DNA from 3 places in the Rhizobium sp. NXC14 genome. Region 3 is predicted to be linked to each of the others. Evidence: predicted binding sites of a transcription regulator. Region 3 holds the regulator's gene; each other region holds the start of a gene.
What was found. The regulator PhoB, encoded in region 3, activates phosphate uptake and scavenging genes when phosphate is short. The targets are predictions, from matches to a motif close to TGTCATNNANCTGTCAT.

Region 1: a site for PhoB is predicted at 2,960-2,976, ahead of NXC14_RS20510 (1-acyl-sn-glycerol-3-phosphate acyltransferase). Genes of this name have one in related genera too.
Region 2: a site for PhoB is predicted at 4,156-4,172, ahead of phnF (phosphonate metabolism transcriptional regulator PhnF). Genes of this name have one in related genera too.

What each region holds. Positions count from the first base shown of each region.
Region 1 covers NZ_CP021030.1:4,199,760-4,206,441, forward strand. Annotated here, with positions in the region: gene NXC14_RS20495 (primosomal protein N') at 1-387, opposite strand, end outside; gene NXC14_RS20500 (dihydrodipicolinate synthase family protein) at 573-1,505, shown strand; gene NXC14_RS20505 (GNAT family N-acetyltransferase) at 1,523-1,963, opposite strand; gene NXC14_RS20510 (1-acyl-sn-glycerol-3-phosphate acyltransferase) at 1,968-2,918, opposite strand; gene NXC14_RS20515 (tyrosine recombinase XerC) at 3,058-3,993, shown strand; gene NXC14_RS20520 (TraB/GumN family protein) at 4,161-5,237, shown strand; gene NXC14_RS20525 (cytochrome b/b6 domain-containing protein) at 5,250-5,750, opposite strand; gene lpdA (dihydrolipoyl dehydrogenase) at 5,852-6,682, opposite strand, start outside.
Region 2 covers NZ_CP021030.1:179,255-185,936, forward strand. Annotated here, with positions in the region: gene phnL (phosphonate C-P lyase system protein PhnL) at 1-219, opposite strand, end outside; gene phnK (phosphonate C-P lyase system protein PhnK) at 244-1,020, opposite strand; gene NXC14_RS00860 (alpha-D-ribose 1-methylphosphonate 5-phosphate C-P-lyase PhnJ) at 1,017-1,892, opposite strand; gene NXC14_RS00865 (carbon-phosphorus lyase complex subunit PhnI) at 1,889-2,995, opposite strand; gene phnH (phosphonate C-P lyase system protein PhnH) at 3,000-3,608, opposite strand; gene phnG (phosphonate C-P lyase system protein PhnG) at 3,608-4,084, opposite strand; gene phnF (phosphonate metabolism transcriptional regulator PhnF) at 4,194-4,931, shown strand; gene NXC14_RS00885 (2,3-bisphosphoglycerate-dependent phosphoglycerate mutase) at 4,987-5,622, opposite strand; gene dapB (4-hydroxy-tetrahydrodipicolinate reductase) at 5,644-6,468, opposite strand; gene NXC14_RS00895 (ABC transporter ATP-binding protein) at 6,484-6,682, opposite strand, start outside.
Region 3 covers NZ_CP021030.1:511,882-518,563, reverse strand. Annotated here, with positions in the region: gene argF (ornithine carbamoyltransferase) at 1-540, opposite strand, end outside; gene NXC14_RS02535 (aspartate aminotransferase family protein) at 578-1,777, opposite strand; gene NXC14_RS02530 (GcrA family cell cycle regulator) at 2,202-2,735, shown strand; gene phoB (phosphate regulon transcriptional regulator PhoB) at 3,324-4,007, opposite strand; gene phoU (phosphate signaling complex protein PhoU) at 4,133-4,846, opposite strand; gene pstB (phosphate ABC transporter ATP-binding protein PstB) at 4,891-5,706, opposite strand; gene pstA (phosphate ABC transporter permease PstA) at 5,722-6,682, opposite strand, start outside.

The sequences.
Region 1 (6,682 bases), 810 kb from region 3:
CCCCTCCACCATAGGCTCCGGCTCGAAGGCGTTCGGCGCCCTGAGCGCCATGCGCGCGACGAGACCGGGCGGGGAGAGCGTATAGCTCGCCACCCAATCGATGAAATCCCGCATTTCCTTGGAAAGCGGCGGGCAATCGAAGACATGGCTGATCGGCCGAAGCTTCTTCGGATCGACGCCATCTTCGCCGCCGTCCCAGACGACACCGATCACCTGACGCGGCCCGAGCGGCACCTGCACGACCGAGCCGGGCTCGACCGCCATGCCCTCAGGCACCGAGTAGGAATAGGGTTTCGGCGCCGGCATCGGCACCAGCACCGGAACCGTTCGGTTCACGGGCGGTGCTTCGAAAAGCGCGCCAAAGAGATCGGACGAATCTATGCTCATCGCGCGAGACCATGCCCGCAAATCGCTGGAATTGGAACCGCAAAGACGCGATGGCTCGTCGGTGGAGAATGTGGATAACGAAGACGCGCCAAGACGGACCGCGTCTTGACGAAAAGGTTGCGGGGCAAGCAATCGGCCGCCTAGATTTCGGTAGATTTGTTCGACAGCTGAATCGGAGAGCATGAATGGCCAGACTGACCGAGAACGCCAAAGGCGTCTACGTTATCGCCGTAACTCCCTTTGCCGACGACGGCGCGCTCGATCTCGAAAGCGTCGACTGCATGGTCGATTTCTACGAAGGCGCCGGCGTCACCGGCCTGACAGTGCTCGGCCAGCTCGGCGAGGCCCCGAAGCTGACTGCGGACGAATCGCGGATCGTGGTCGAGCGTGTACTGAAGCGCCTCGACGGGCGCCTGCCGGTGGTCGTCGGCGTGTCGGCGCCCGGACTTGCCCCCATGAGGGAACTCGCCAAGGCCGTCATGGGCGAAGGTGCCGCCGGCGTCATGGTTGCGCCGCCGTGGACCATCAGGACCGACGATCAGGCCTTCGCCTTCTACCAGTCGGTTGGTGAAACCCTGGGTGATACGCCTTTCGTGCTGCAGGACTATCCGCTCACGACCAATGTGACGATCGCATCCGCGGTCATCGAGCGCATCGTCAGGGAGGTGCCGAATTGCGTCATGCTCAAACACGAGGATTGGCCTGGCCTGTCGAAAATCACCGCACTCCGCGCAGCCAGCGACACGCGCGGCATGCGGCGCATCTCCATTCTCTGCGGCAATGGAGGGCTTTTCCTGCCCGAAGAAATGGGCCGGGGCGCCGACGGCGCCATGACCGGCTTCTGCTATCCCGAAATGATGGTCGGCGTCGTCGATGCCTATAGCGCCGGCAATGCCGATCGCGCCTACGAAATCTTCAATGCCTACCTGCCGCTCGCCCGCTATGAACAGCAGCAGGGCATCGGTCTTGCCTGCCGCAAATACGTGCTTGCCAAGCGCGGCGTCATCAAGTCCGCCACTGTGCGCGAGCCGGGGCCTAGACTTTCAGCGCTCGACATTGCCGATGTCGAGCGGCTTTTGGCCCGCCAGGACGTCCGCCTCAAGGAGATCGGCGCATAATGGTGTGCGGTTTCGCCTCAACCGCGCAGGTCGAGAACATGGGTGTAGCCATCCTGCTCGCTGGGACGAAACTCAAGCGACTCCCAAAATTTCGCCGCACCGTCGTTTCCCGCATGCACGGTGACACAACGGCAGAAGCGCCGCGCGTGATCCAGAGGGACGAGCGCAAGCATCCGCCCGACGCCGCGACTGCGCATCCCAGGGCGGACGTAGAAGCGCCGCATCCGCAGCGCTTCCGGCAGGGTGGGTTCGATGGTCATACCACCAACGCCAACGAGTGTTTCGCCGGCAAAGGCGCCGAGCAGCCTTTCGCCGTCACCCACGAAGCGGATGTCGCCAGCTGCCCACTCATCGATAAGCCGGCCGATATGGAGATGGCCTTCCTGCCGGGCGTCGTGCGCAAGCCCCGCCATCGCCTCCGGCAAACGATCACGGAAGATGCGAATATCGATCGTCACGGTTCTAGACGGCCAGAACCGACATCTCGCGCGGCATCGCCGCAGCCGGCCCGGCGACCGGCACGAAGGTCGCGTCCCCATCGCGGGCCATGTCGTGGACCGTATGTTTCTCCAGCGCCTTCGTCACCTCGTTGACATCGCCATCGAGATGTTCGGCGGGAATGAGATTGCCGATGACGAAATCGAAACGGTCGCCGCGCTTGTTCAAGAGTTCGTGGAAAACCGTCATGTCGCGAAGCTCCGTCGACCACTTCGCCAGCCAGTAGAACAGGCCGGAATTGCGCGCCGTCATGTGGACGGGGAGGATCGGCAGATTGTATTTGCGCGCCAGCCCGACGGCCGACGTTTTCCATGGGCGCTCGTTGAGCTGGCCGTTCGCCCAATAGGCAATGCGGCCGGACGGAAAGAGCACGGTGGCCTTGCCTTCCCGCACAGCGTGGTTCGTCAATTGTAGCGTCTCGCGCGCCTTAAGCTTGCTCTTGTGCTCCTCCCGCCATTCGACGGGGATGACCATCTCGGCAAAACGCGGGTTGACGCGGATGGCGTCGCGATTGGCAAAGAACATCATATCGGGCCGGCGCGTTTTCAGCAGATCGAATACGGCGACCCCGTCGGCAATGCCAGTGGGGTGATTGCTTACGAGGATGAAGCCGCCGCTGTTGGGAATGCGTTCGCCGTTGGCGACGCCGATGTCGAGCTTCAGCACGTCGCTCAAATATTCGAACGACTGGAACCCCGGCATCTTGGCAACCGCATTGGCGAATTCGATCGCCTTGTTATAGCGCAGAAGCGTGTAGAGGAATGGTCGCATGACCGGCCAGAGCGGATGTTTCACGATCCTCTGGCCGCGTTCGGCAATCAGCGTATCGACGATGTGACCGGGCTTTCCCTGTGAAACGAGAGCGATCGCTTCCGCGAGTTGTCCGAAAGCCGTCATGGAGTCGCGCCGTGCCATGAAAGATCCTGTCTATGGGCTGTAAGCTATCGCAGTACAATATGATCGAAGGATGACAATGGCTTGGCCGGCATTAGCAATTCGATAACCGTTCCTGCTTCAAATTGGCGGACTTGAAGGCAAATTCAAGGCCAGCAACGTGAATGAACTGCTTGTAATCGCCGACCCGCGCCTGATGGCGGAACGCGCTGCGTGGCTCGAAAACCTCGCTCGTGAACGCCGTCTTTCCGAGCATACGCTCGATGCCTATGAGCGCGACACCCGCCAGTTTCTGACCTTCCTGACCGGCCATCTCGCCGGCCCGGCGACCCTCGCGGATATCAGGGAATTGCGCCCCGCCGATTTCCGCGCCTTCCTTGCCGCTCGGCGCAGACAAGGCTCCGGCGCCCGTTCGCTCGGCCGCAATCTTGCCGGCCTTCGCTCGCTGTTGCGTCACCTGGAAAAGAAGGGCCTGGTCAATGCCGCCGGCGCCGGCGCGATCCGTTCGCCGAAGCAGCCGAAGTCGCTGCCCAAACCGCTGTCGGACACGCAGGCGATCACCATCGTCAGCGATGAAGCCCAATTGCATGACGAACCCTGGATTGCCGCGCGCGATGCGGCTGTCATGACGCTGCTCTACGGCTGCGGCCTACGCATCTCCGAGGCACTGAATCTCGTTCCCGCCGACCTGCAAAAGGGCGCGACGACGCTGCGCATCACCGGCAAAGGCAACAAGACACGGCTGGTGCCGCTTCTGGCCGTGGTTTTTGACGCGGTCGAAAAATATCGCGCACTCTGCCCGTATGATCTCGACAGCGGTGGGCCGCTGTTTCGCGGCGCCCGCGGCGGCAAGCTGCAGGCGGCGATCATCCAGCGGACCATGCAGAAGCTGCGGGGCGCCTTCGGCCTGCCGGAGACGGCGACGCCGCATGCGCTCCGCCACTCCTTCGCCACCCATCTGCTTGCCGGCGGAGGCGATCTGCGCACCATCCAGGAACTGCTCGGCCACGCCAGCCTTTCGACAACACAGGTCTATACCGGCGTCGATGCGTCGCGGCTGCTTCAGGTGTATGATCGAGCGCATCCGCGCGCTTGATGCATTTCTGCAGCGCTTGTGACGACGGCACCCCACATTCGACACGCTCAGCGCCCATGAATTCGGCTGGATGCGATGCGCTAAGTTTTCGTTAACGCATTCTCTTAAAGGATTATGCGTAAGCCGAGCGTAGAGCAGAAGCGATTGGGCATGTGGGGAATACCATGATGACGACTTCGATCAGCCGCCGGGCTTTTTTCCTCGCAGCACCCGGCAATCTGCTGCTCTGGCTGATTGCGGCCTTCCACATGCTGCTTGTAGCAGCCCTGTTTGTCGCCCTCCTGGCCGCAAGGCCGGCGGCGGCCGAAGACGCTGCGTGCACCGGCCGCAATCTGATGGTCGACTTGCAGCAGAGCGACCCCGCCCGATATGCCGAGGCGGTCAAGGAAGCCGAGGCAACGCCGAACGGCAAGGGCATCTTCTGGAAGATCGAAAAGCCTGGACTTGCCCCCTCATGGCTGCTCGGCAGCATGCATGTGACCGATCCCCGTGTGCTTGCCCTGCCACCGCGCGCCCAGGCCGCCCACGACGCAGCCAATACGATCATCATCGAATCCGACGAGATCCTCGATGAACGCAAGGCAACCGCCGCCCTGCTCGCGCGGCCGGAACTGACGATGTTCACCGACGGCACGACGATCGACAAGCTGCTCTCTGCCGAGGATTACAAGCGCCTGGAAGCCGGCCTCAAGCAGCGCGGCATCCCCCTCACCGCCGTCTCCCGCATGCGGCCATGGATGATCGCCAGCGCCGTCGCCCTTCCGGCCTGCGAACTCGCACGCAAGGCCAGAGGCGTGCAGTTTCTCGACCAGAAAATTGCCAGCGACGCCGTTGCTGAAGGCAAGCAGGTCAAGGGGCTGGAAACCCTTGCCGAGCAGATCCAGGCCATGGCCGATCTGCCGGTCGAATTCCATATGAAGTCGCTGATCGAGACGCTGGAACTCGGAGCCAAAATGAATGATGTCGTCGAAACGATGACCGATCTCTACCTCTCCGGCGATATCGGCATGACCATGCCGATCCTGAAGACAGTGACGCCGGAGAACGAAGGAGAAAGCAGCGACTATGCTGCCTTCGAACAGCGGGTCATCCTCGATCGAAACAAGGTCATGGCAGAGCGCGCCGCACCCATTCTCGACGGTGGCAACGTCTTCATGGCCGTCGGCGCCCTGCATCTGCCCGGCGAGGGCGGCGTCATCGAGTTGCTGCGCAAGCAGGGCTTCACCGTTACCGCCGTGAACTGAACTCATTTTCGGTCAGCCGAGCGTCATGCGGCGCAGCACATTGCTCTTCCAATAGAACTGATGGACGAGCGCGCCGGCGACGTGGGCGGCGATCAGCCCCCAAAGAACGATCTTCAAGACATCCGCGTGCACGAAGCCGGCGGGATTGATGCCGAAATAGTAAGCGGCGATGCCGGAAAGCGGCAGCGCGAAGAGCAGGATATAAAGCGCCGCATGGGCGAGCTTTGCCCCTAGACGAAAGATCGCCGGCTCCTGCGAAACCTCAGGCGGCACACCCTGCATAAAACGCAGACAGAGCCTGAGGACGGCAAGCAGCAGAATGGCGATGCCGACGTAGGCGTGAATATTCGCCGAGGCAATCTGCTCGGGCGTCGGAACCTCGCCCCTGCGAACGAGGCGGTGCCAAATATTCATCCCGTCGGGAAACAGCAGATTGAAGAAGATCAGCAGCGCCACGGCCCAGTGGAGGAAACGTTGGCTGAGACTGTAACTCAGGATGGACGGCTGCTGCATTCCTGATCTCCCCCGATGCTCGAACTTTGCGATATGAGACAACTAAAACAGCCGCTTGCCTCTCGGCAAGCGGCTGCGCGCTTCATTACGAAGATGTAAGATTACATATGGATCGGCTTGAAGAAGGTCGCGAGTGCAGCCTCCTTGACCGCTTCGGACATCGTCGGATGTGCATGGCAGGTCCGACCGAGATCTTCCGATGAGCCGCCGAATTCCATCAGCACGGTGATCTCGTGGATCATCTCGCCGGCACCGAAGCCGACGATATGGCCGCCGAGCACGCGATCGGTCTCCTTGTCCGCGAGGATCTTGACGAAGCCGTCGGTCGCCAGCATTGCGCGGGCGCGGCCGTTTGCGGTGAACGGAAATTTGCCGACCTTGTAAGCGATGCCCGCCGCCTTCAGTTCCTCCTCGGTCTTACCGACCGAGGCGACCTCCGGCTGGGTATAGACGACGCTCGGAATGACCTCATAATTGACGTGGCCATGCTGACCGGCGAGAATTTCGGCGAGCGCCACACCCTCGTCTTCCGCCTTGTGCGCCAGCATCGGACCCTTCACCACGTCGCCGATCGCATAGATGCCGGCGACATTGGTCCTGAAGTTGCCGTCGATCTCGACGCGGCCGCGATTGTCGAGCACGACTCCTGCCTCTTCCAGGCCGAGGCCTGCGGTATAGGGCTTACGGCCGGTGGCGATCAGCACGACTTCGGCGTCGAGCGTCACCGCGTCACCGCCCTTGACCGGCTCGAATGTGACCTTGGCGCCCTTGCCGCCCTTCTCGACGCCGGTGACCTTGGCACTGAGGTTGAAATCGATGCCCTGCTTGGCAAGCATGCGCTGGAACTGCTTGGAGACCTCGCCGTCCATGCCGCCGAGGATGGTGTCGAGATATTCGACGACCGTGACCTTCGCGCCGAGACGCGACCAGAC
Region 2 (6,682 bases), 330 kb from region 3:
GTGGTGGCGAATGAGGATCTGACCGGTGTCGACGGCATAATTGCCGTAGATCATCTTGAGCAGCGAGCTCTTGCCGATGCCCGAGGGGCCGCCGAGCACGACGCATTCACCCGCAGATACCGAGAAGGCGACATCCGAGACGACAGGCAGCCTGATGCCGTCGCGCAGGTGCATGGTGAAGCTCTTCGAGACTTCGGAGACGACGAGGGGCGTTGGCATGATTTGGGTTTCCTGGTTTCTAGCTCAGACCTGCAGGATCGAGGAGACGAGCAACTGCGTGTAAGGCTCTCTGGGATCGTCGAGCACGCGGTCGGTAAGACCCTGTTCGATGACGTAGCCGTCCTTCATCACCATCATGCGGTGCGAGAGCAGGCGAGCGACGGCGAGATCGTGGGTGACGACGATGGCCGAGAGGCCGAGATCGTTGACGAGGCCGCGCACGAGATCGAGCAGGCGCGCCTGCACCGATACGTCGAGGCCGCCTGTGGGTTCATCCATGAAGACCAGGCGCGGACCGGTGACGAGATTGCGGGCGATCTGCAGGCGCTGGCGCATGCCGCCGGAAAAGGCGCGCGGCTGGTCGTCGATGCGGTCAGCGTCGATCTCGACGCGTTCGAGCCAGTCGATGGCGGTAGAGCGGATCTTGCCGTAGTGCCGGTCGCCGATCGCCATCAGCCGTTCACCGACATTGGCACCCGCCGATACGGTCATGCGCAATCCATCGGCCGGGTTCTGGTGCACGAAACCCCAGTCCGTGCGCATCAGGAATCGGCGCTCCGCCTCGTTCATGCGGTAGAGGTCGCGGTAGTTGCCATCGCGCATGTGGTATTCGACGCTGCCGGTCGTCGGCATCAACCGGGTGGAGATGCAGTTGAGCAGCGTCGTCTTGCCGGAGCCGGATTCGCCGACGATGGCCAGCACTTCGCCGGGCCAGAGCTCGAGGGAGACGTTCCGGCAGCCGATGCGTTTGCCGTAGAACTTCGAGAGGTCGTTGACCTTGAGAAGCGGTATATCGGTCATTCTGCAGCCTCCCGGGCCAGCATTTCGCCGGCATGCCCCTGGGCTCGGCGGTCTTCGCAATGGTCGGTATCGGAGCAGACGAACATGCGCCCGCCCTTATCGTCGAGGATGACCTCGTCGAGGTAGACATCCTCTGCGCCGCAGAGCGCGCAGGGCCTGTCGAAGCGCTGGATCTCGAAGGGATGGTCTTCGAAATCCAGGCTGACGACATCGGTATAGGGCGGCACCGCATAGATTCGCTTTTCGCGGCCGGCGCCGAAAAGCTGCAGCGCTTCCGACTTGTGCATCTTCGGATTATCGAATTTCGGCGTCGGCGAGGGATCCATCACGTAGCGGCCATGCACCTTGACCGGATAGGCATAGGTCGTGGCGATGCGGCCGTTGCGGGCGATATCCTCATAGAGCTTCACATGCATGAGGCCGTATTCCTCGAGCGCATGCATCTTGCGCGTCTCGGTCTCGCGCGGCTCAAGGAAGCGCAGCGGCTCGGGGATCGGCACCTGATAGACGAGCACCTGGCCGGGCCCGAGCTTCTCTTCCGGGATGCGGTGGCGCGTCTGGATGATCGTCGCATCGCTGGTGCGCGTCGTCACCGCGACATTGGCGACCTTCTGGAAAAAGGCGCGGATGGAGACAGCGTTGGTCGTGTCATCGGCGCCCTGGTCGATGACTTTCAGAACGTCATCCGGCCCGATGATCGAAGCGGTCACCTGCACGCCGCCGGTGCCCCACCCGTAAGGCATCGGCATTTCTCTGCTGGCAAAGGGTACCTGGTAGCCGGGAATGGCGATGGCTTTCAGGATGGCGCGGCGGATCATCCGCTTGGTCTGTTCGTCGAGATAGGCGAAGTTGTAGCTGGCGAGATCGCTCATTCGGCGGCTTCCTTCATCTCTTCGCCGCCGTTGCGGGCGGCTTCAAATTCGCGACGCATGCGGCGGACGAGATCGAGTTCGGCCTGGAAATCCACATAATGCGGAAGCTTCAGATGCTCGACGAAACCCGTTGCCTGAACGTTGTCGGAGTGTGAAATGACGAATTCCTCGTCCTGTGCCGGCGCGGTGATATCCTCGCCGAGCTCTTCGGCGCGAAGGGCCCGATCGACCAGCGACATTGCCATCGCCTTGCGTTCGCTCTGGCCAAAGACCAGACCGTAGCCGCGGGTGAATTGCGGCGGCGCCTTCGCCGAGCCCTTAAACTGGTTGACCATCTGGCATTCGGTGATCTGGATCGTGCCGAGCGAGACCGCGAAACCGAGCTCAGGCACGTCGAATTCCACCTCGACTTCGCCGATGCGGATCTCCCCGGTGAAAGGATGGTTGCGGCCGTAGCCGCGCTGGGTTGAATAACCGAGCGCCAGCAGGAAGCCCTCGTCGCCGCGGGCAAGCGCCTGTAGGCGCAGATCGCGGGTCATCGGGAATTCCATCGGCTCGCGGGTCAGGTCGCCGATCTCGTTGTCCTCGGGCATGTCGCCGTCGGCCTCGATCAGGCCCTCCTCGCCGAGGATTTCGGAGACGCGCATGACGCGGCCGGTCTCGGCCGGACGCTGGGCCGGCGCCTCGACCGCTTCGTCCTCAAGCAGGGAGGGATCGAGCAGCCGGTGGGTATAGTCGAAGGTGGGGCCGAGCAGCTGGCCGCCCGGCAGATCCTTGTAGGTCGCCGAGATACGGCGTTCGATCGCCATGCCAGCCGTGTCGAGCGGTCTGGAATAACCGAAGCGCGGCAGCGTCGTGCGGTAAGCGCGCAGCAGGAAGATCGCCTCGATCATGTCGCCGCGCGATTGACGGACGGCCAGCGCTGCGAGAGTCCGGTCGAAAAGCGAGGCCTCGGCCATGACGCGGTCGACGGCGAGGGCGAGTTGTTCGACGATCTGGTCGATGCCGATCGCTGGCAGCGACCGGTCACCGCGGCGACGGTCGGCGAGCAGACGGTGGGCATTGGCAATGGCGGCCTCGCCACCCTTGACGGCAACATACATGAGCTCAGATCTCCGTTGCTGTGATCTTGGTGGTGCGAGGCAGGCAGACAAAGCGCTTGCCCGATGTCAGCACGATGTCGATGCCGCGCGGAAAAAGCGCGCGGTTCTCGGTCCAGAGCCGTAGGAATGTCTCCGGCAGGCCGGCCGGCGCGATCTCGGTCACGTTTTGGATGCCGGGGCCGATCAGCGCCAGCCTGCGTCCGCCTTCGAGGTCGGGAAGCTCGATGACGACAGTCGTCGAGCGGTCGGGATATTCCTGCGTGCCTGACGCAAACAGGCCGAAGGAGCAAAGTGCAGTGCCCGCCTCGATGAAGGCAAAGCGCGCATCCGCCTTTTCGGCGGTCAGCGGGGCGCCGGTGTGGAAGCCGAGCCAGTCCGGCATAGCGGCTTTCGCCAGTCCCGAGGTCAGCCAGACTGGTGTGTCATGGTCGCAAAGAGTGAGCGCGATCGTGCCGGCGGCAACACCGAGCGGCGCCGGCGGGTCGATCTCGGGCTCAACGGTCTGGACGGTGCCGGGGCGGGCCATGCCGTCCATCAGCATCTTGAAGACGCTCTGCGCGTGGAAAACCGGATCGGTAAAGCCACCGGTAAAAACTTCTGTCGTCAGACCCATCAGTTGTCCCCCCGCACCACGGTGAAGAAGTCGACGCGGGTTGCCGCCGTCTCATCCGCCTTGCGACGTTCGGTGGTGGCGATCCTTTCCTCGATCGGCAAAAGCAGCGCCTGTTCGACGAAATCTCTGGTCGCCTCTTCCTGCCAGAGCGCGTCGAAGATCGCCGCAAGACGGGCCTTCTCCCGGTCGGTGCCGAGCGCCTGCGCATGACCGATGGAGCCGGACTCGAGCCGCACCGTTGCGCGCGTCACCGTCACCTCGCCGAGATTAAAGGGAGCTCCGCCGCCGCCGACGCGGCCGCGCACCATCACCAGTCCCGTCTCCGGTCCGCGCACCGGATAAGTCACGGGCTTTTGCGGCAACGCGTCCCAGGCCGCCTGGAGTTCGCTCCGTTCCGCACGCGCCAGCAGATCGGCGGCGCGTTTGCGCTCCAAGACCGTCTGTGAGGCGGCGTCTGTCTTGTCCGCTGATATCATCGCTGCTCTTCCTCGAAATGTCCATTGATATAGACAACCATACAAGCTATACCTAGCCTTAAATCGGTGTCGTGACAAGCGTGTGACATTGTGAGCAGGGCAGGGCGGAATGGCAGGACTGAAGCAGGTGCAGAGGCAGACGGGTGTGGCGCTGTGGCGTCAGATCGCCGATCGGATTCGCGAGGCGATCGGCAACGGAGCCTATGACGAAACCGGAATGGTGCCGCCGGAAATGGTGCTGGCGCTGCAATTCGGCGTCAACCGCCATACGGTTCGCAGTGCGCTGGCTGCGCTGGCGCAGGAGGGAATCGTGCGTGCTGTGCAAGGTCGCGGCACGCTGATCGAGCGCAAGGAGCGGCTGAATTTCCCGATCACCCGGCGCACGCGTTTCACCGCCGGCATCGGCGATCAGGCGCGCGAGATGCGCGGCCTTCTGCTCGATGAGGCGCAGGAGGAGGCGAGCGCCGACGTTGCCCGTTGGCTGGGCCTGAAACAGGGTGAGCAAGTGATCCGGCTGGAAACATTGCGCCATGCCGACAGGCGGCCGGTTTCAAAGGCGACGAGCTGGTTTCCCGCCGAACGTTTCGCCGGGATCGGTGAGTCCTACCGCAAGCACGAATCGATCACCAAGGCTTTCGCCGAGCTCGGCCTCGGGGACTACGTCCGGGCGACGACCGAGATAACAGCCGCCCATGCTGCGACAGCCGACCTTGCAGATCTGGAACTCACTCCCGGCGCGATCCTGCTGATCGCCAAGGCGATGAACACCGATCTCGACGGCGTGCCGGTGCAATATTCGATAAGCCGCTTCGCAGCCGACCGAGTGCAGTTCACGATCGAGAACTGAGGCCAGGAATTGAGACAAGGCGCGCCGACCCGTTCGGTGGCACGCCTCACAGAATTCAGTGTGCGCCGGACATATCGCCCAGCACTTCTTTGGAGGCGACGGTGGAATCCGCGTTCAGCTTGTAAACCATGGGAACGCCGGTCGCGAGGTTGAGGGCGAGCACGCCTTCTTTGGTCAGCTTGTCGAGCACCATGACCAGCGAACGCAGCGAATTGCCGTGTGCGGCCACCAGCACCTTTTCGCCGCGCAGCACGCGCGGCAGGATCTCGGTGAGATAGTAGGGCCAGACGCGGGCGCCGGTATCGCGCAGGCTTTCACCGCCGGGCGGCGGCACGTCGTAGGAACGGCGCCAGATATGCACCTGTTCCTCGCCCCATTTGGCGCGCGCATCGTCCTTGTTGAGGCCGGAGAGATCGCCGTAGTCGCGCTCGTTCAGCGCCTGGTCGCGGATGGTTTCGAGATCGGGCTGGCCGACCTTGTCGAGGATGAGCTTCAGCGTGTGCTGCGCGCGCACCAGCGCCGAGGTATAGGCGACGTCGAACTTGATCCCGTATTCGGCAAGCGCAGCGCCGCCGTCCTTGGCTTCCTGGACGCCAAGTTCCGTCAGGTCAGGGTCCTTCCAGCCGGTGAAGAGATTCTTCAGGTTCCAGTCGCTCTGGCCGTGGCGAACGAGGACGAGGGTACCGCTCATGAATATGCCTCCGTAGTATCCTTATTGGGAAGAAAGCCCGAGCACGTCGAGCATGGAATAGAGACCCGGCTTATTGTCGCGCGCCCAGAGCGCGGCTTTGATGGCGCCGCGCGCGAAGATAGAACGGTCGGCCGCGCTGTGCGACAGGGTGACGATTTCGCCTTCTCCGGCGAAAAGCACGGAATGCTCGCCTATGACCGAGCCGCCCCGCAGCGTCGCAAAACCGATCGTGCCCGCCTCGCGGGCGCCGGTATGGCCGTCGCGCACCCTGACCGATTTCGAAGCGAGGTCGATGTTGCGCCCCTTGGCCGCGGCCTCGCCGAGGAGGAGGGCGGTGCCGGAAGGCGCGTCCACCTTGTGCTTGTGGTGCATTTCCAGGATCTCGATATCCCAGTCGGCGGGCTCGAGCGCCCGCGCGGCCTGCCGGGTCAGCACGCTCAGCAGATTGACGCCGAGGCTCATATTGCCCGACTTGACGATGCGGGCATGGCGGGCCGCGGCGGCGATATTCGCGTTGTCCTCGCTCGAGCAGCCCGTCGTACCGACAACATGAACGATGCGGGCCTGAGCGGCGAGACCGGAAAACTCCACCGTGGCGGCAGGCGCGGTGAAGTCGACTACGCCTTCGGCATGAAGGAAGGCCTGGAGCGGGTCGTCGCCGATGATGACGCCGGTCGGCCCGAGTCCGGCAATCTCACCGGCATCCTTGCCGACGAATGGGGAGCCGGCGCGCTCGATCGCGGCATGCAGCGTCACGCCTTCGATCGAATGAATCAGCCGGATCAGCGTCTGCCCCATGCGTCCAGCTGCGCCGACCACCACCAGTTTCATCGCAGCATCGCTCATGTCAGTCTCGCCATGTTAGTATGAATCCGAGGCCGAGGGCCTCTGCAGGTTGTTGAGGCGAGCGTAAAGACCGTCGCTGACCTTCGCAAGCGTCTCATGATTGCCCTCCTCGACGACCCGGCCCTGCTGCATGACGACGATCTTGTCGGCGCGCACCACGGTCGAAAGTCGATGGGCAATGACAACGACGGTGCGTCCGGTCATCGCCTCCTCG
Region 3 (6,682 bases):
CATGTTCATGCGGTAGCCGAAGCGCGCAGCCCCTTCCACCAGCGAATGCAGCACATTGTTGCCGTCGCCGGTCCATGCGATCGTCTTGCCCTTGATCGGGCCGCGATGCTCCTCGAAGGTCATGATATCGGCCATGATCTGGCAGGGGTGGGTGTCGTCCGTCAGCGCATTGATCACAGGCACGGTCGCGTGCTCGGCGAGCTCCAAAAGCCTGGAATGCTCGGTGGTGCGGATCATGATCGCATCGACATAGCGCGACAGCACCTTGGCGGTGTCGCCGATCGTCTCGGCGCGGCCGAGCTGCATTTCAGTACCGGAGAGAAACAGCGTTTCGCCGCCGAGCTGGCGCATGCCGACGTCGAAGGAAACGCGGGTGCGCGTCGACGGCTTTTCGAAGATCATCGCCAGCATCTTGCCGGCGAGCGGCTTGTCGCCCTTGCCGGATTTGAAGGCCTGCTTGCGGGCGAGCGCGTCGTTCATGATAGTTCTGAGGTCGGCCGAGGTGACGGCCGAAAGATCGAGGAAATGTTTAGGAGCCATGTTCTTACCTGTCGTGCGCCCGAAGGCGGCGATCCCTTCAAGCCGTCTTCTTGATCTTGGCGGCGCGGATGCTCTCGGCGGCGCGCTCGAGGCGCACGAGCCCCTCGCGGGCTTCTTCGGCAGTGACCACCAGCGGCGGAAGAAGGCGGATGACGTTGTCGCCGGCCGGCACGCCGAGCAGATGCGCGGCGCGGATCGCCTGCAGCAATTCGGCCGAGGGAACCGCAGCCTTGACGCCGAGCAGAAGCCCCTCGCCTCGGATATCCTCGATAACATCGGGATACCGATCCTTGAGCGAGGCCAGCCCCTGGCGGAAGACGAGCGCGACGTCGCGCACATGCTCAAGGAAGCCATCGGCGAGGATGACGTCGAGTACGGCACTGCCGACCGCCATGGCCAGCGGATTGCCGCCATAGGTCGAACCATGCGTGCCGGCCTTCATGCCGGAGGCAGCCTCGGCCGTGGCAAGGCAGGCGCCGAGCGGGAAACCGCCGCCGATGCCCTTGGCAACGGCCATGATATCGGGCGTGATGCCGGACCATTCATGGGCGAAGAGCTTGCCGGTGCGGCCGACGCCGGTCTGGACCTCGTCGAGGATCAGCAGCAGGCCGTTTTCGTCGCAGATCCGGCGAAGCGCCTTCATGAATTCGCCGGTGGCGGGACGCACGCCGCCCTCGCCTTGCACCGGCTCGATCAGGATTGCGGCCGTCGCATCGGTAATGGCGGCGCGGACGGCCTCGATGTCGCCGAACGGCACCTGATCGAAACCCGGAGCCTTGGGGCCGAAACCTTCGAGATATTTCTCCTGACCGCCGGCGGCAATCGTCGCGAGCGTGCGCCCATGGAAGGCACCCTCGAAGGTGATGATATGGAACCGCTCGGGATGCCCCTTGGAAAACTGGTAGCGGCGCGCGGTCTTGATGGCGCATTCGAGCGCCTCGGCGCCAGAATTGGTGAAGAACACCTTATCGGCGAAGGTAGCGTCCGTCAGGCGCTTGGCGAGGCGCTCCTGGCCGGGGATCTCATAGATGTTGGAGAGGTGCCAGACCTTGTCGGCCTGCTCCTTCAGCGCCGCGACCACATGCGGGTTGCCATGGCCGACGGAGGTGACGGCGACACCGGCGCCGAAATCGAGATAGCGCTCGCCGCTCTCGGTGATCAGCCATACGCCCTCGCCTCGCTCGAACCGCAGCGGGGCGCGAGAATAGGTGTCATAAAGCGGCGCGGCTTCAGCCATGGCGCGGGTCTCCCGTTCAATGTTGTCTTGCACGGACTCCGGCTAACAAAACCAGGTCCAAAAAATCAAAAATGCCGCCTTTCGGCGGCGAGCGGTACTATTTCCTTTTCGCGCTGCAATGTCAACAAAACTGGCGCCTTAGCCTATGCAGCAAGCTTGTGCAGCGGCACTTTCGGCCTTCAACAGGCATTATTGCAGAAATGCCACGCAGAGGCAGCAAGTTGGGGAAAACTTGAAATTCGATTCATCCGGATTCCCGCGACTCTTGTCACGGAGTCAGCCTCACACTAGGTTAAAGTTCAATTACTAGACTGCATGCGGCGGAACTAGTCACCAAAATTGATCAAGCGTTTCTTGTTTCGGAGGCTTCCGGGACAACGGTGAGGGATTCTGCCATCACCAACGCAAAAGGTGGAGACAGGGCATGAACTGGACAGACGAGCGGGTCGAGAAACTCAAGAAGCTTTGGGCCGAAGGACTGAGCGCCAGCCAGATTGCTGCGCAGCTTGGCGGCGTCAGCCGAAATGCCGTTATCGGCAAGGTGCACAGGCTCAGCCTTCCCGGCCGCGCCAAGGCCGGCGGCACGGCCACCGCGGCGCGCACGCCGAAGCGCCAGACAGCCGCGCCGCGCGCGCCGAACTACGCCTCCCGGATCACCACCCGCACCGTGACCCGTCAACAGGGCGCAACGATGCTGAAGGAAGAGATCGAGGTCGATGCCGTCGAGGAAATGGAATATGTGCCGGCCGGCAATGTGGTCGTGCCGATTTCTCGCCGCCTCGGCCTGACGGAGCTCACCGAACGCACCTGCAAATGGCCGGTCGGCGACCCGCTCAAGGAAGATTTCCATTTCTGCGGCTGCGAGTCCCCCGACAATTCGCCCTATTGCAGCTATCATCAGAAGCTTGCCTATCAGCCGATCAACGAAAGGCGCCGGGCCGCGGCACGGGTCAGCTGAGCGGACAGGTATTGCCGAGAACGAGAAACGGGCCGAGTGGCCCGTTTTTTTATTCGATTGGGGAAGTGACCTTTGCGTTTAGCAACCAAGCCAACCCCACACTCCGTCATCCCGGGGCTTGGAGGAGAAGTGGTGCCTGGACAGATAAGCCACGCCAGTGCGATGAAGCTGGTTCTGCAGCGGCGATGGATCGGCGGCAAAAACGGGTGCTACAGGTTGCACCACCGGCGCGTTTGGCGAGAGCGCCAACCACACGCTCCGTCATCCCGGGGCTTGACCCGGCTTGACCCTGGGATCGACAACCAAGCACTCGGCTTCGATAATTTCCCTGCAGTTGGATGCATCCCTGTTCCCGCAGCGCCGGCCCGATGGATCCCAGGGTCAAGCCCTGGGATGACGGAGGAGAGGTGATGCCGGGACAAGTCGGCTCTGCAGGCGCGATGGAAAGGTGGTGCCGAGACGCATAAGCCTCGCCGGCGCAATGACGCTGGCGAAGAAGCGGCTGCGATCGACGACGGCAAGGGGGGCCTCACAAGCCGTACTGCCGTGCGTTTGGCGGGAACGCCCATCTCACACACTCCCTCAGCCTCAGGCTTCCATAGAATAGCCGGCGCCGCGGACGGTGCGGATGACGTCCTGCATGTTGGAGAAGTTCAGCGCCTTGCGCAGGCGTCCGACATGGACGTCGACGGTTCGTTCGTCGACATAGATGTCGTGACCCCAGACGCCGTCGAGCAGCTGCGAGCGGGAAAAGACCCGGCCCGGCGACGACATCAGGAATTCCAGCAGGCGAAATTCGGTCGGGCCGAGGCGGACTTCGCGGCTCTTGCGGTGGACGCGATGGGTTTCGCGGTCGAGCTCGATATCGCCGCATTTCAGCACCGAGGACAGCACCTCGGGGCGGGCACGGCGCAGCATCGCCTTGACGCGGGCGACGAGTTCGGGGGTCGAGAAGGGCTTGACGACATAATCGTCGGCGCCGGTGGACAGTCCGCGCACACGCTCGCTCTCCTCGCCGCGCGCCGTCAGCATGATGATCGGCAGTCGCTCGGTTTCCGGCCGCATGCGCAGGCGCCGGCAGAGTTCGATGCCGGAGACGCCGGGCAGCATCCAGTCGAGGATGAGCAGGTCGGGCGTGCGCTCCTGAAGCCTGATTTCGGCCTCGTCGCCGCGCAGGATGGTATCGACCTCGAAGCCTTCGGCTTCGAGATTATAGCGAAGGAGCACGCTGAGCGCTTCCTCGTCTTCAACAACTGCGACTCTCGGGATCATGCGTGTCCGTCTCCTCGCGCACAAGCCTTAAACTCGGGGTCTAAGCAGGCGTCCTGCGCAAATTCAGAAATTGGCTGCGACCTCTTTGCGCGCCCCGAACGGGCGCGCACGCAATCTTGGAAGGATTATTCCGTCGCGGCGCCGACGGTGTTGGCGCTGTCATCCTTCGGGCGATCACCTTCCGGCTGGGCGCCTGTTGCCATGTAGTAGATCGTCTCGGCGATGTTGGTGGCATGGTCGCCGATGCGTTCGATGTTCTTGGCGCAGAAGAGCAGATGCGTGCAGCTCGTGATGTTGCGCGGATCTTCCATCATGTAGGTCAAGAGCTCGCGGAACAGCGAGGTGTACATGGCGTCGATCTCGTTGTCGCGTTCGCGGATGGCGGTCGCCTTGTCGGCAGCGCGTGTCGTATAGACGTCGAGCACTTCCTTGAGCTGGACAAGCGCCAGCTCGGAGAGATGCTCGAGACCGCGGGCGAGCTTGCGGGGCACGCCGGTGCTCTGCACGGCGATGACGCGCTTGGCGGTGTTCTTGCCGAGGTCGCCGACGCGTTCGAGATCGGCGGCGATGCGGATCGAACCCATGATTTCGCGCAGGTCCGCCGCCATCGGCTGACGGCGGGCGATGGTGACGATCGCCTTGTCGCCGATTTCGCGCTCGGTATGATCGAGGATCACGTCGTCGGAGATGACCTTCTGCGCCAGCGCGGTATCGCCGTTGACCAGCGCCCGGACCGATTCGGCGACCATCTGTTCGGCCAGGCCGCCCATTTCGGAAATCCGCCTGGAAAGGAACTTCAGATCATCATCATAGGCAGAATAAATATGTGTCGATGCCATGGGGCTTTGTCCTCGAATAAGGGGAAGGCTTCGGATGGCCGTGATCAGCCGAAGCGACCCATGATGTAGTCCTGGGTACGGGGATCGTCCGGATTGGTGAACATCTTGTCGGTGTCGTTCTCCTCGACAAGATTGCCGAGGTGGAACATGGCGGTGCGCTGCGAGACGCGCGCGGCCTGCTGCATGGAGTGGGTGACGATGACGATCGTATAGTTTTCGCGGAGCTCGTGGATCAGCTCCTCGACCTTGGCGGTGGCGATCGGGTCAAGGGCCGAGCAGGGCTCGTCCATCAGGATGACTTCCGGGCTGACGGCAACGGCGCGGGCAATGCACAGGCGCTGCTGCTGACCGCCGGAGAGGCCCGTGCCGGATTCGTGCACGCGGTCCTTGACCTCGTTCCAGAGGCCGGCGCGCTGCAGGCTGCTCTCGACGATCTGGTCGAGATCGGCCTTCGACTTGGCGAGACCGTGGATGCGGGGGCCGTAGGAGACGTTTTCATAGATCGACTTGGGGAATGGGTTCGGCTTCTGGAAAACCATGCCGACGCGGGCGCGAAGTTCGACGACGTCGATATCCGGATCATAGATATCGTCGCTGTCGAGCGTGATCTTGCCGGTAACGCGGCACCCCTCGATCGTGTCGTTCATGCGGTTCAGGCTTCGCAGGAAGGTCGACTTGCCGCAGCCCGAGGGGCCGATCAGGGCGGTTACGGTGTTTTCGCGGATGTTCAGGTTCACGTCGAAAAGCGCGCGCTTCTCGCCGTAGTATACGGAGACATCCTGTCCGATCATTTTATACGGGACGTTGCTCATCTTCTGATCCAGCGCCTTTTCAACTGCAGCTTCCGTCAGCATGTTCATGATGTTTAACTCCGTTTACCAGCGGCGCTCGAAGCGACGACGCAAGAGGATGGCGCCCATGTTCATGACGACCAGGAACAGGAGCAGGACGATGATGGCACCCGAAGTACGCTCCACGAAGGCACGTTCGGCCTCGTTCGCCCACATATAGACCTGCACGGGCAAGGCCGTCGAGGGCTCGAGCGGTGTCGCGGGCGCATTGGCGACGAAGGCGACCATGCCGATCAAGAGCAGCGGCGCGGTTTCGCCGAGCGCGTGCGCCAGGCCGATGATCGTGCCGGTGAGGATGCCGGGCATGGCAAGCGGCAGGACGTGGTGGAACACCATCTGCATCTTCGAGGCGCCGAGGCCGAGAGCTGCGGCGCGGATCGAAGGCGGCACGGCGCGCAGGGCCGCGCGGGTGGCGATGATGATCGTCGGCAGGGTCATCAGCGTCAGCACCAGGCCGCCTACCAGAGAAGCCGAGCGCGGCAGGCCGATGAAGTTGATGAAGACGGAAAGGCCGAGCAGACCGTAGACGATCGACGGGACGGCTGCGAGGTTGTTGATGTTGACCTCGATCAGGTCCGTCAGCCTGTTCTTCGGCGCAAACTCCTCGAGATAGATCGAAGCGGCGACGCCGATCGGCAGCGACAGAACCAGCACGATCAGCATCAGGTAGAGCGAGCCGATGAGGGCGACGCCGAGACCGGCGGCCTCCGGACGGCTGGAATTGCCGTTGACGAAGAGGCCGGTGTTGAACTGCTTCTGAAGAGCGCCGCTCGCCTTCAGCTGGTTCATCCAGTTGACCTGCTTGTCGTTGACCTTGCGGTTCTTCTCATCGACGGAAAGATCGATCTGGCCCTTGTTGGCGCTATCGATATTGGCATCGGCGAGCAGGGTGACGTTGACGGTCTTGCCGATGATCGAGGGATCGGCGACGACCAGATCGCGCAGCTGGATCGGCGCGCTCTTGGAGAGCATGGCGGTTGCATCG